DNA from 4 places in the Chryseobacterium sp. KMC2 genome. Region 2 is predicted to be linked to each of the others. Evidence: riboswitches for the same ligand, from Rfam matches in the RefSeq annotation. Region 2 holds a riboswitch; each other region holds the start of a gene.

Region 1 (3,216 bases), on a different contig from region 2:
TCTTACCGCATAATTTTTTAAAAACTCATATCGTACGGCGAGTTTTCCATTCAGGGTATTTCCAAAATCAGAATAGCTTTCAAATCTTGCCGCAACATCAATATTCAGCTTTTTATCCAAATCATAAGATATATCAGCATATACCGCTGTAGAATGCCTGTCTTTTTTTAAGGTATTATCCGGTGAAAAGCCGATGAATGACTGTGATCCCCCTGCTCCTATCACTGTTGATCCCGTACCTGCTACATTTCCGTTGACATCATATTGGGTATAGGATGCAGGATCTCCGGATTTAATCTGATATTGTTCAAATCTGAATTCACCTCCAAATGCTATATTAAACCGGTTTATATTTTTAGAGACGTCAAGATTAAGGGTATTTTGCAGAAAACTGTGTGCCCCGGCATAAAATCGGGTCGGTGATTTTGCTCCTAAAGAAGCATTATTCGTATTGCTTACGTTATAATTGAAAGTATTGTTTCCAAACGTATTGCTTACATCAAAAAGCCAGTTGTTTACATTATATTTTGCTCCGACAGCATAAGAGATATCATATACCTGAGATCCCAGCTCCGCCTGAAATCCGTTGGGATAAAGTGATGAAACAACATTAAACGTTTCACTGGGAAGCCTTCTGAAGCCATATCCTTTTCCCTCTTTGATACTGAAACCACCAAATGAATAGAGTTTAAAATGATCATTAAAAGGATATTCTGAATTAAAAAACAGCTGCGCCTGCTTGATCTGTGCATCTCCGATCTGAAAGTTGAAATCGTCACGGGTTAAACCTCTTTTTCTAATTTCCTCATCATCTGCAGCTCTTGCCGCCTCCGGATCATCTGCGAAAGGATACGCAAAATTATTTCCGAAAATATCCAAATCATGATTTTGAGTCCTCGTTGTTTTCCCTCTGTGGCTTAGCTGTAATGAAAGATTGACATACCCTTCTTTTTTTCCTAATGAAGCCCCATAATTAACTCCTGCCTGATAGGTGTCTCCATCATTCCTTCCGCTTAATCCGTAAGTAATACTTGCTGAAGCGCCTGCATTTTTTTTGAGTATAATATTGATTACTCCCGCAATGGCATCAGAGCCATACTGAGCTGCCGCCCCATCTCTTAATACTTCAATTTTTTCAATAGCAATAACAGGAATTGTACTCAAATCTGTTCCCACAGAACCATTTCCAACGGTATTTTGATAATTGACCAAAGAAGTGGTATGTCTTCTTTTTCCATTAACCAATACTAAGACCTGATCCGGGCCCATTCCTCTTAATGTTACAGGATCAATATGCTCGGTTCCGTCAGAAGCAGACTGTCTTACGGAATTAAATGAGGGAATAACATAGTTCAATAAATCCTGAACCGTTATTTGGGGGGATGCTTTCTGTATTTTTTCAATATTAATAACATCTACGGGAACCGGTGTTTCAAGTTTTGTCCTTTTAACATTACGATTTCCTACGATGATAATATCTTCAATTTGTTTTCCTTTTTCTTCCTGTTCCTGGGCAGCGATCCCAATGGTGCCAAGCAATAATACAGCTATGCTTACTTTTTTCATCTTTTGTTCCTGCAAAAATTATTATACATTCCGAGAATCAATCCTCAGACACACAAGACTTCAAGAAATGGAATTCATATAAGAATATTGACTTCAATTATCTCCCCCATCGGGTTGGAATTAGCACCTTTACACTTCTGGAATTGTGTAGGTTGCTAAGGTTTCTTTGGGCCAAATCCCTCCACCTTTCTTGATAAATCTACTGCAAAAGTAGACTATTTTTTTCAATATGCAAAAGCCGTTTTTACGATTTGCAAACGCAGCATAAAAAAGGCTTATGAAAAATTTCATAAGCCTCCCTAATAAAAGTAATTGTAATTGAAGTGAACTATTTTATGTAAAGGGAATACAGTGATTCTACAAGAAAACTGCTTATCCTTTAATAATCTTTTTAGAAACGGTCTGTCCGTTTTTTAATTTTATTTCTACAATGTATAAACCGTCCGGAAGTCCTGTCATATTAACCTGATCATTTAAAAACCCGGCCTCCATCTTTTGTCCTACTGTATTCGTTATCATTATACTTTCAATCGAGGAATCTGCTTTAATGGTAAGAATTCCTTTTGTTGGATTGGGATACATCCCTATGCTGTTATGATTTAGTCTTACCTCCGAAGTAGCAAGTGCCGAGGTAGGTTTAATACATCTTACTGATGCTCCCTGCCCTCTGGGTGCCCCTGCTGAGGCATTAGCACTGATGGTCCCTACGTACAGATATTTCCCTCCAAGCCCGGATACATCCGAACTCCAGAAATACCCTCTCTTTCCTACAAAAGTAAAACCAGCGTCTGAAGAACTGCGATATCCTCCTGCAGGCAATTTCAGATGACTGCTGTAAGCGCTTGCGGGGGCCGTAACACTTTCAAGGCTAACAATACTTGCCCAGTCTGCCTGTGTTGGCATTCTCCAATCGGCACCTATTGCCTTACATGGGTCTACACCCACTGTCTTTCCCAGCCCATCTATGTTCTTTGCGGTCCATTCATCATTAGCTTCAAGAGTAGACCACCACGCGGGTGTTCCTATGATGTACGAGCTCACCCCTGCTAAGCCGTCCGGCCTGTTAGGAGTAGGAGCAGAAACTGTGGCTGAATTTCTTAACTGATGGCCGTCATCCCATCTTCCCCACTGAAAGAAATCTCCATATGAAGCTTCATCATCCAGAGAAGAGGCTACTTTAGAGCTTCCCAGGTTCTGCTGCAGCCATATTTTTCCATCATTAGCTCTTACAGTCGTATAGGAAACCGTTTGGCCTTGGTAAGTAAATTTCACACATCCTACATCTCCAGGATTATTTCCAGGGTCTGCATTGGTACAATTTTGAGGATTTCCCTGCGCATATAAACCATTCAAAGCGATGAGTATCAGCATCATTCCCGCGCTTAGTTTTCTCATCACAAAATATAGATTTTCAAACATAATCAATATTATTTTTAATTATTCTAAATTTAATTTAATTTTGCGCAAAAGTAGCTTACCCGTTTAATTCAGAGTTATCATTTTCCAACTTTTAGTTATCCGATATAGGAGTTATATATGAACACCATCAAAAATAACACTGATTATGAGTAATTTAGAAGAAGAAAAGATATTATTTGCCTCAGATAATATTAGCATAGAATTTTGTTCCGAACGATATTCAAAAACGTC
Region 2 (3,216 bases):
ATCAAAAGCAGAAACCTTAAGCTCATAGTTATCAAAAATGGTCGGCTGAAGATTCGGGTTACCGGTTATTTGGGTATTGGGACCTGCAAATGTGGTATTGTTGGGGTTAAGAGCAGAAATACTCGGTAAACTGATTTTTCTGTTATAGTTTGCCGCAACATACACCTGATTCATCATGCTATACTGAATGCTGGCATTTGGGAAAAACTTAAACTTATTAAAAGGAATTAAATCATCCTGAACAAGTTTTTTATCTTTGTTAATGTATCTTGTTACTCCGGAAATATCATAGTTTTCAGCACGTCCTCCTAATGTAAAATCAAACTTCTTAAGTTTTGCCTGAAATTCTAAATAGGTAGATGCGGTTTGTCTTTGATATTCTAAATTGGTCAACCCAAAGCTTTTAGTATCATAATCCTGTCTTTCATATAACCCTCCTGCACTTAACTTTCCACCATCAAGAAGTTTAATGGGTTGTGAGTAATCAACTTTGAAGTTGGCTATTCTCATATCCGATTTGTTGTTGAGAATATCATTCCCTCCTGCATAGGCAAAAGGTTTCCCATTTTCTGTATAAAAACCTTCCCGAAAGAAATTATCCTGAGAAAACTTGGTATCAGACTTTGTATAGCCAAACTGAAAATCCAGCTTTTGGGACTTGTCTGCAAAACGCTTTTGATAGGTCACCACAGCTTCTTGTCTCAGGCTGTTGGTACGTGCTGCATCAAAAGCATCAAATTTAGCTTCTTTATAAACATCAGGATCCTGGCTGACAAGGAGATCAGCAAGACCATTACTTAGAGTATAGTTATCATTATTATTGTGGTAAATGTCGTAGTTAAGCAATAATCTGTCCTGCCCAAGCTCAAAGGTTACCCCTGATTTTGCAAAATATCCACGGGCATATCGGTCCGTATTTCCAGACAGAAGGTTGTCCTGCTGAGTATTAAGCATACTTTCACGATAGTTTTGGCCAACATTAAGCTGCCATCCGAAGAGTTTATTTCTGGCGTTGAGGTTAATTGAGTTAGTTACCCTGTTTCTATACTTATCATAGTTTGTGAACGTATAATTTCCGGAATAAGTAGCTGTTAAGTATTTATTGGCATTTTTATTCGTAACAATATTCATGATGGCTCCTCCGGAGGTTGCCGGAAATTCTGCGCCCGGTTGGGTAATCACTTCAATTTTCTCTACAGAATTGGCAGGCATGCCTTCAAGAAATGAGTTTAATTCATTAGAAGTAATGTTTAAAGGTCTTCCGTTAAGATAAACATCCAGCATTTTTCCCTGATACATCATTCCCGCGATGTCTGTGGCTACAAGTCCCGGAAGTTTTTTAATCCCTTCCAACACATTCCCATTGTTGAGCTGAGGCTGTTCAGAGAAATCAAAAACAGTACGGTCTGCTTTTTGTTCAACTGCTTTTTTAGTTTTGGTGATCACTACACCGTCAATTTGTTTTTCTTTAGGCTGGTTATTATTTTTTTCCTGAGAAAAAATAAAAACTGAGCTTACAAGTGATAAAGCGAATACAGTTTTTTTCATAATGTTTTTTACTACTATTCCGTTAGACGCTCAAAAGGAGAATTTGTTACGATAAAATGATGGAAATTAATTTTTTATGTCAAATATTTTTTTATTTCTGAAATAATTATATCTTTGCCAGGTAATTATCAAGAATCTCTAGATGGGATAGCAACCTGCAAAAACAAGCAAGGTGCTGCAATCGATAAGCCGGATCTTCCGGAAAAAATGTTTATCATTCTATCATTTCTCCCATCTTGAATTTTTGTTTTAAAGTTAAAATCAATGTTTAAAGACACGGGAAATCTCATTACACATGTCAATTTTTATTCCTCAGATCATGAAGGCGGACTTCATTATTCTGATATGTTCTCATGCCATTTCTACATGGGCATGCGTTGTTGTTTCTAGCCTTTTCCATTTCTAAAAAATAATACCAACATTTCAAACATTTATGCTAACCTTAAAATTTAAGGTTACAGGATTTGTAGTGCTTAAAAGTAAATCCTCACAACAAAAAAATAAAACACATGTATCATTTCAATAAAAAAATCCTTATCACTTCAGCTGCCTTTATTACAACATTTTATTACGCGCAGTCTGATACAGTACAGTCCAAAAAAATAGACGATGTGGTCATCCTGGGATCGCGAGGTTCCGGAAGATCATTAACTGATACTCCGGTTCCGGTAGATATCATTAATATTTCAAAAATTCTAAAACAAAGTCCTGTCAATAATATCAGCCAGGCTTTAAACTATATCGTTCCCTCATTTTCATCTACTTCACACACCGTTAATGATGGTACTGATTTCGTAGATCCTGCCCTTTTAAGAGGCTTGGGTCCGGATCAGGTTTTGGTGTTGCTCAACGGAAAAAGACGATATCAGTCTTCTTTGATTAATGTAACACTTACTCCGGGAAGAGGTTCTGTAGGAACCGACCTTAATGCAATTCCTGCTTTTGCTTTAGATAAGATAGAGGTGTTAAGGGATGGCGCTTCCGCTCAATATGGATCTGATGCCATTGCCGGTGTTGTTAACCTGGGGCTGAAAAAAAGATTGGGACTTTCCGGACAGGTATTTTTAGGAGGATATGCTTCACCTGTTGCTAATAATTTTTCGGGAGGAGTTGACGGGCAGACCATTTCTGTGGATCTTAATTACGGAGCAAAAATCGGAAAAGCCGGTTTTTTTAATATTACAACCTCTGCACAATACCGCGATCCTTATTCCAGAGCCGGTGTTCGGGAAGGAGACATTTTCAATGCTTACAACGCTGTCAATTACAGAGCTTTGCAGGATGGTGTTAATATTGATGGGCTGTATAAGAATATCAAAAACACGTCCAATACCCAGCAGATCATCAGTACCATTAAACAATATGCAACAAAAGTAGATTATTTCTCCTCCGGTTTTCAGTCTCAGATTTCCAATGCAAACAGTATTTCTGACCTTCAGGGGCTATTAGGCGGTGATTTTACCAGTCAGGAGCTTGCTTACAGGGGACTGGAAAGAAAAGACTTCAGTCTTAGAGCCGGGCAGTCTAAATTACAGTCGGCACAGCTTTTCTTTAATTCTGAAATACCGGTTAATGACGATTGGAAAGTCTATTCTTTTGGGGGATACAGCTACCGTCTTGGAAATGCTGGCGGTTTTTATCGCCTTCCAAATAACGAAAGAAACATCA
Region 3 (3,216 bases), on a different contig from region 2:
AATATTGTAATGATAAAACTGTTTATTCCAGAGAAGTCCGGCAAAGGCCTGTCTTTGGACATTTCTTTCATCTTCATCCGTGGTGTCATTTTGAATTTCGTGGTAAAATTCTTCAGCTTCATTTTTTCGGGTACTGAAGATCTCATCAAAACTTTGAAAAGGCTCATCAGTTTCATCAGGACATAATCTGAATTCAAAAATCTTACATTCTCCGGATTCAATAAATTCGTCAATCAGAAAAGAAGCTTTTGTTCCCCTCCTCTCAGGATTTACAGTGTCTCCCTGGTGAATAATGAAATCATTAATACCATCTTTGAAATAAGTATTTTCAGTTTTGGGAGCTCCATAAAGCTTAGAAGTATTGGTTTCATTATCACAAAATACACTTTGTGCGTTTCCGTTTCTGGAGTATAGCTTTTTAATTGAAATACTGTCATGACCAATACTAATACTTCCATCATGAGAAGTATGCATTTCACCTCTATAAGTATTGTATCCCCATTTCCAATTGTTTCTGAACCAGGCTGTTGGTGCTACTACAATAGGGGCAGCGTGCTGACTTCGGTTACATACCGTAACCCTTGCCAAGATATCATTATGGTCAGCCTTACAGTATTCAATGAAAATATCAAAATATTCATCGTTGTTGAAGATTCCGGTATCAAAAATTTCATATTCCGGTTCCTTTTTGCTGCGTCTGCCGTTTTCTGTGACAAGATCATCATAAGGAAATGCATTGATCGGATATTTGTAAACCATTTTCATATAGCTATGAGTAGGAGTATTATCCAGATAATAAAATATTTCTTTGATGTCTTCACCATGGTTTCCCTGAGGATTGCTCAGTCCAAAGAATCGCTCTTTTACAATTTTATCTTTCTTGTTCCAAAATGAGAATGCAAAACAGAACAGCTGCTTGACATCGGAAATACCGGCAATACCTTCTTCGCCCCAACGGTAAGCATAGCTCTCCGCATTGTTATGATTGGTAAAGTTCCAGGCATTTCCATTTGAGCTGTAATCTTCACGTACATTTCCCCATTGCCGGTTGCTTACGTAAGGTCCCCAGTTTTTCCATTTGGAATCTTGTAATCTTTCTTTTTCGGAGGTCATATATCATCATTTTCCATACGAAGTTAGTTTTTTTGAAAAGTAATTCCAATTCCTATCATCTGAATAATTCTTAATATAGGCTTGAAACACTTGTATTTATGGGGATATTAAAATATTAAATTAATTTTTTTTTGAAATTAAAAGAAAAAAACTACCTTTGCACCATTCGTTCATTCAAATATTGAAAATGTTATCAAGAAAGGTTGAGGGATTAGACCCTATGAAACCTTAGCAACCCTTTGTGCAAGCAAAGAAGGTGCTACGTTCTACCAAAATTATTTTGGACAGATAACTTACTGAAGTTCTTTTCAGCCATTTCCTGTGGCATTTTCAATTGTATTAAAAATAATAGAATTGAAAACAGAACTAAACTATATTAATCTTTCGTATCAAACCCATTCCAAAAAGGAATACCATATCCCGTTGAGCTATGAGCTTTTCGGGAAAGACTTGTTCACTGCACCTATTATTTTAATCAATCATGCGCTGACCGGAAACTCAAATGTATCCGGAGAAAAAGGCTGGTGGAAACAATTAATTGGCGACGGTCAGGTAGTTGATACAAAAAAGTACACAGTTCTATGTTTTAATATTCCCGGAAACGGCTACGATAATTTTTTAATTGAAGACTATGAAGATTTCACTCCTGCAGATATTGCCAATATCTTTTTGAAAGGACTGGAAATTTTACATATCGAAAACCTATATGCCATTATTGGAGGCTCCTTAGGAGGAGGGATTGCTTGGGAAATGCTTTCCAAGAAGCCCGAGCTTGCAGAAGTATTTATCCCTATTGCCTGTGATTTTAAAACTCATGACTGGCTTCATGCACAATGCCTTGTTCAGAAATTTTTACTGAATGATAAAGATGAACCTCTGCAAAAAGCCAGAATCCATGCCATGTTGTGCTATCGGACTCCACAATCACTCAATGACAGATTTCAAAATAAATACAATAAGGATAAACAACGCTTAGAATCGGAAGACTGGCTGGTTTATCACGGAAATGCTTTAAACGATAGATTTAGTTTAAAAGCGTACAGGCTGATGAATCATCTATTAATGAATATCAATACAGAAGAAGCTATGCTGGAGAAAATCCAGGCCCGAATGCACATGATCTCCGTTGATACAGATTTATTCTTTCCTGCTTCTGAAATCCGAATGTGTTTTGAAAGACTGACAGAGAAAAATAAGAATGTTTCTTATCACGAGATCCAATCAATACATGGGCATGATGCCTTCCTAATGGAATACCAACAATTAAATACTATCATAAAAAATATTTTATAGACTCATGAAAAATGCTAACGAAATAAAATTTTTGAAGAACAGATCAATCATTAAATTTGAAGGAGAAGATTTCCTTGGAGAAATCGGAATTGACGGACGAATTTTTAAAGCGCTTACTTTAGCGCGTATAAGTGTGGGAGTGATTTCCCAACAAGCTATAGAAAACGGAATCTCTATTTTGGTTCAGGAAAATGATGCAGAAAAAGCAGTAGCTTGCCTTATCGATGAATTTGAAGCAGAAAGAAAATCAGGGAAAGTTTCCCAAATCTACAGTATCAATAATGTTTCTGTACTTGGATTTGTAGCAGAAGATTTCAATAAAGTTCTTGCTGAGCTGGCCAGAAATAATGTCTTCCCATTGCTTTTAAACCAGGTATCAGGAGAAAACAGGGTAAACATCGTTGTAACCTCTTCACAGGACGAAAAAACCAGAAATATTTTAGAATCTGAAATATTCAAAAAACCAAAGACTGTTCATCTGGCTATTATCGGTCACGGAAATGTGGGGAAAACACTCATTGAGCAGGTTCTTCAATCTTCAGAAGAAATTAAAAGACGTAAGAAAATAGATCTTAAAGTAGTTGCAGTAGCCAATTCAAAGAAGATTGCTTTCAATAAAAAAGGTTTTGATGCGAATTGGAATGATGAGGTTTTGACTGCAGAGCACTCCTCAAATGTACAGGAACTCATCAGATTCTCTAACGAAAATCAATTGGAAAATCTGATTGTTGTGGATAATACAGCAAGTAAAGATTTTGTGAAAAACTACCATGCCCTGGCAGAAAACGGATTTGACCTGGTTTCTTCCAA
Region 4 (3,216 bases), on a different contig from region 2:
TTCCTGATAAGCGTAATAAAGAGGGAGTTTATTAGGCTGTAATAATTTATCATTCCCCTGTCCTCCATAACTTGCACGAAGTGTCAGCTGATTAAAGAAATTCAGATTTTTGATAAATTCCTCATTAGAGATTTTCCATGAACCTCCTACAGACCAGAATTTCCCCCAACGGTTATCCTTAAAGAATCTTGAAGAACCATCGGCTCTTCCTGAAGCTGACAGGAAATAGGTATTATTAAAATCATATTCCACTTTTCCAAGGTAACTTAGCAGGCTGACCTTATCACTGTTTCCACTGAAACTTCCCAATAAAGCGGCAGCATCCGGCTCATAGTAGTAGGGAAGTGAAAACTGACTTCTGGTCCCGGAAATTGTTTGATAATCATATTTATAAAATTCCTGACCTGCCAACACATTAAAGTGATGCTTTCCGAATTTTTTATCAAAAGTCAGAATGTTACTCGTGGTATACGATAAAGTTCTGCTGTTTGACTTTGTGACCGATCCTCCAATCTCACTACCCTGCCCGATAAGCGGGTTTGAGTAATAATGTCCATTATAGTTGACCAAATCTACAGAAAAGCTGGTTCTGAACTTCAATTCAGGTAAGAATGTGAAATCCATGAAACCTTTTCCGGAGAAGTTATCTTCTTTATTTTCGTTTTTATCTAAAGGTAAAGTTGCTGCCAGATTTTGATTCTGAAGAGCGTTGGTAGGCCTGTATTTTCCAAAATCGTAAATTCTGTTTCCGGCACCATCCAATACATAAGACCCATCCGGATTTCTCTCATAATAAGGATAGAATGAAGGAACAGATCTTGCTGCCTGGATAACATTGCTTGTATTGGAATCTGAAGACGTAGGAGCCTGTTGAATACTGTTGGTATAACTTAGGTTTACCCCTACATTCAGCCATTTCTTAACTTCAGAATTGAGTTTTAACCTTGTGCTGTATTTTTTAAATCCAGATTCAATGGCAATCCCTTTATCATCAAGATATCCCAATGAGAAAAAGTAATTGCTTTTTTCACTTCCTCCACTGATATCCAGATCTACCTGATTTCTCGAAGCCACTCTCTGTAAAACATCTCTCCAGTCATCATTCCATAAAGGTGTCGCTCCGGATAATAGTTTTCCGTCTGTACCTACAGGTTTTGAATAATTGGCTCCATAGGGATTAATACCCAGCTCAGAAATAAGATTATTGGTAGCCATCTGAGCTGCCTGCTGTCCATTGATCTGGCTAGATCTGTATCCGTTTCTCAATGCTTCCCAATACAGTTGGAAATACTGATCCGTATTGACTTGTTCGTAATCTTTTACTGCTCTGGTGGAAAAACCCTGGCTCATATTAAAATTGATTCGGGCTTCTCCTTTTTTACCGGATTTAGTCGTAATAATGATGATCCCGTTCGCCCCTCTTGATCCATAAAGAGCACTTGCCGTAGCATCTTTCAGTACACTGATTGATTCTATATCATTAGGGCTTATAGAGTTTAGATTTCCGTCAAAAGGAATTCCGTCCACCACATATAAAGGATCGCTGGATGCACTGATAGAACCAATTCCTCGGATCCTGATTGTTGCTGTAGATCCCGGCTGTCCGGAAGAACTTGTTGTCTGCACTCCTGCAACCTGTCCTTCCAATGCTTTTGTAATATTGGTAACAGGTCTGTTGTTAATTTTATCACTGGAAATAGTTGCCACAGAACCGGTATAGCTGGTTCTTTTAGCCTTCCCATAGGCTACCACCACCACTTCATCAAGCTCCTTCTCATTGAGTGTATCTTTTTTAGCCTTGGTATTCTGTCCGCTTAAGCTTCCTATTCCTAAAAAGAATACCGCTACAGGGGGAATCCAAATTTTTGAGCTAATCAAATTTTTATTAATCATAATCAATTTTGTTTATCATATATTAAAATTTTGCCCTTTGCAGATAATACAGCAAAGGGCATCGATAAATACGATAAACCTAATGCTTATTTTTCCTTTAAAGGCTGAATGTAACACCTTGCGCGAGAGCAGGTTGTTAAGATTTCATTGGGTCAGTTCCCTCCATCTTTCTTTATAAGCCGATCGAAATATGTCTGCAAATCTAGAAATATTTAGTCTACAAAACAAGTAGACTTATAATTTTTCATGATAATTTTTCAAAAATTAACTTAATATTTTATTAAAAAGCCGATAAAATAAGGACTTATAAAAATTGACACTTTAGCAAACATGAGAAATATCATTAATAATAATTGAATCAATACACTCTGTGTGCATGGAAATAAAAAAATGACGCCAATGGCGTCATTAAATTTTATCTGAGTAAGAATTTTTTAGGAATTACAAATAATAACTCACTTATTAAGATCAGTAAAGTCTCTGGATGGATACAAAAACCTCCAGTGTATTATCTGAAGTATTGGAATCTGAAGTCGTATTACCATTCCCTGCACTTGTAAAAGATTTGTTATCTATACGGAGTGCATAGTACACTCTGTACCATTTGTTGTCAGCAGTAGTAATATCAAAAGTTACCGTTTCGTTTCTTCCATAGGTAAGATAAACCCCATCATCAAACTGTGCATAATTATTAGGGAAAATTAATAAGTTAGCGCCATGTGAGTCACCTGTATGGGTAGACACTTCAGAAACCCATACTTTCGCATTGGCAGTAGTGATATTATAAAGACGCGGATCAAAATTAGTAGTTGCCCCGCTTGAGTCAAATGCATTGGGAGCAGTAATAAAAGCATCCACTCTGAACGTATTATTGATAACGGGAAGATCATTAAGAAACTGGCTTAAAAGAAATGATGTTGTCTTGCGCGGAATTGAAGAATGATAATAAACCAGCTCTCCGGGAGCAATCACAGCTCCGGCTCCTACTGTTGCACTACAGGTCTGTCCGCCAATATTTAACGCAAAAGTAGTCAGTGTAGGGCTGGAAGCCGTAGGTACACCTGACACTGTATAGCTAAGAATTCCTGATCCTACATTAAAATTTCCAGCAGCCAGTGTTGCCGTAAGACCATTTACAGGTCCCACAGTCTGTGCCGGATAGACCCCTCCGTTTCCTCCGGTGTAAGGAACAGTCATTGTTCCGGTATAGGGAGTTCCGGCCGTATAGGTTCCTGGAGAAAGTGTTACTCCGTTACAGGTAATAGATCCTAAAGTTCCAGGCGCAAGAGAACCATTATTGAATGTTCTCCATTCAGTTCCGTT

The links. A riboswitch is a leader RNA that binds a small molecule or an ion and turns the genes downstream of it on or off. The one in region 2 is predicted to bind S-adenosylmethionine.
Region 1: another riboswitch for S-adenosylmethionine. It lies ahead of JML65_RS13335 (TonB-dependent receptor plug domain-containing protein); the one in region 2 lies ahead of JML65_RS17805 (TonB-dependent receptor plug domain-containing protein).
Region 3: another riboswitch for S-adenosylmethionine. It lies ahead of JML65_RS05640 (alpha/beta fold hydrolase); the one in region 2 lies ahead of JML65_RS17805 (TonB-dependent receptor plug domain-containing protein).
Region 4: another riboswitch for S-adenosylmethionine. It lies ahead of JML65_RS04885 (SusC/RagA family TonB-linked outer membrane protein); the one in region 2 lies ahead of JML65_RS17805 (TonB-dependent receptor plug domain-containing protein).

What each region holds. Positions count from the first base shown of each region.
Region 1 is NZ_JAESIT010000010.1:68,131-71,346, forward strand. Features, by position in the region: gene JML65_RS13335 (TonB-dependent receptor plug domain-containing protein) at 1-1,566, opposite strand, end outside; SAM riboswitch class I at 1,661-1,766, opposite strand; gene JML65_RS13340 (T9SS type A sorting domain-containing protein) at 1,939-2,985, opposite strand; gene JML65_RS13345 (AraC family transcriptional regulator) at 3,131-3,216, shown strand, end outside.
Region 2 is NZ_JAESIT010000016.1:107,527-110,742, reverse strand. Features, by position in the region: gene JML65_RS17810 (outer membrane beta-barrel family protein) at 1-1,548, opposite strand, end outside; SAM-I-IV-variant riboswitch at 1,669-1,766, shown strand; gene JML65_RS17805 (TonB-dependent receptor plug domain-containing protein) at 2,058-3,216, shown strand, end outside.
Region 3 is NZ_JAESIT010000003.1:331,320-334,535, forward strand. Features, by position in the region: gene JML65_RS05635 (MGH1-like glycoside hydrolase domain-containing protein) at 1-1,113, opposite strand, end outside; SAM riboswitch class I at 1,301-1,408, shown strand; gene JML65_RS05640 (alpha/beta fold hydrolase) at 1,468-2,406, shown strand; gene JML65_RS05645 (ACT domain-containing protein) at 2,411-3,216, shown strand, end outside.
Region 4 is NZ_JAESIT010000003.1:178,075-181,290, reverse strand. Features, by position in the region: gene JML65_RS04885 (SusC/RagA family TonB-linked outer membrane protein) at 1-1,893, opposite strand, end outside; SAM riboswitch class I at 1,977-2,074, opposite strand; gene JML65_RS04880 (hypothetical protein) at 2,362-3,216, opposite strand, start outside.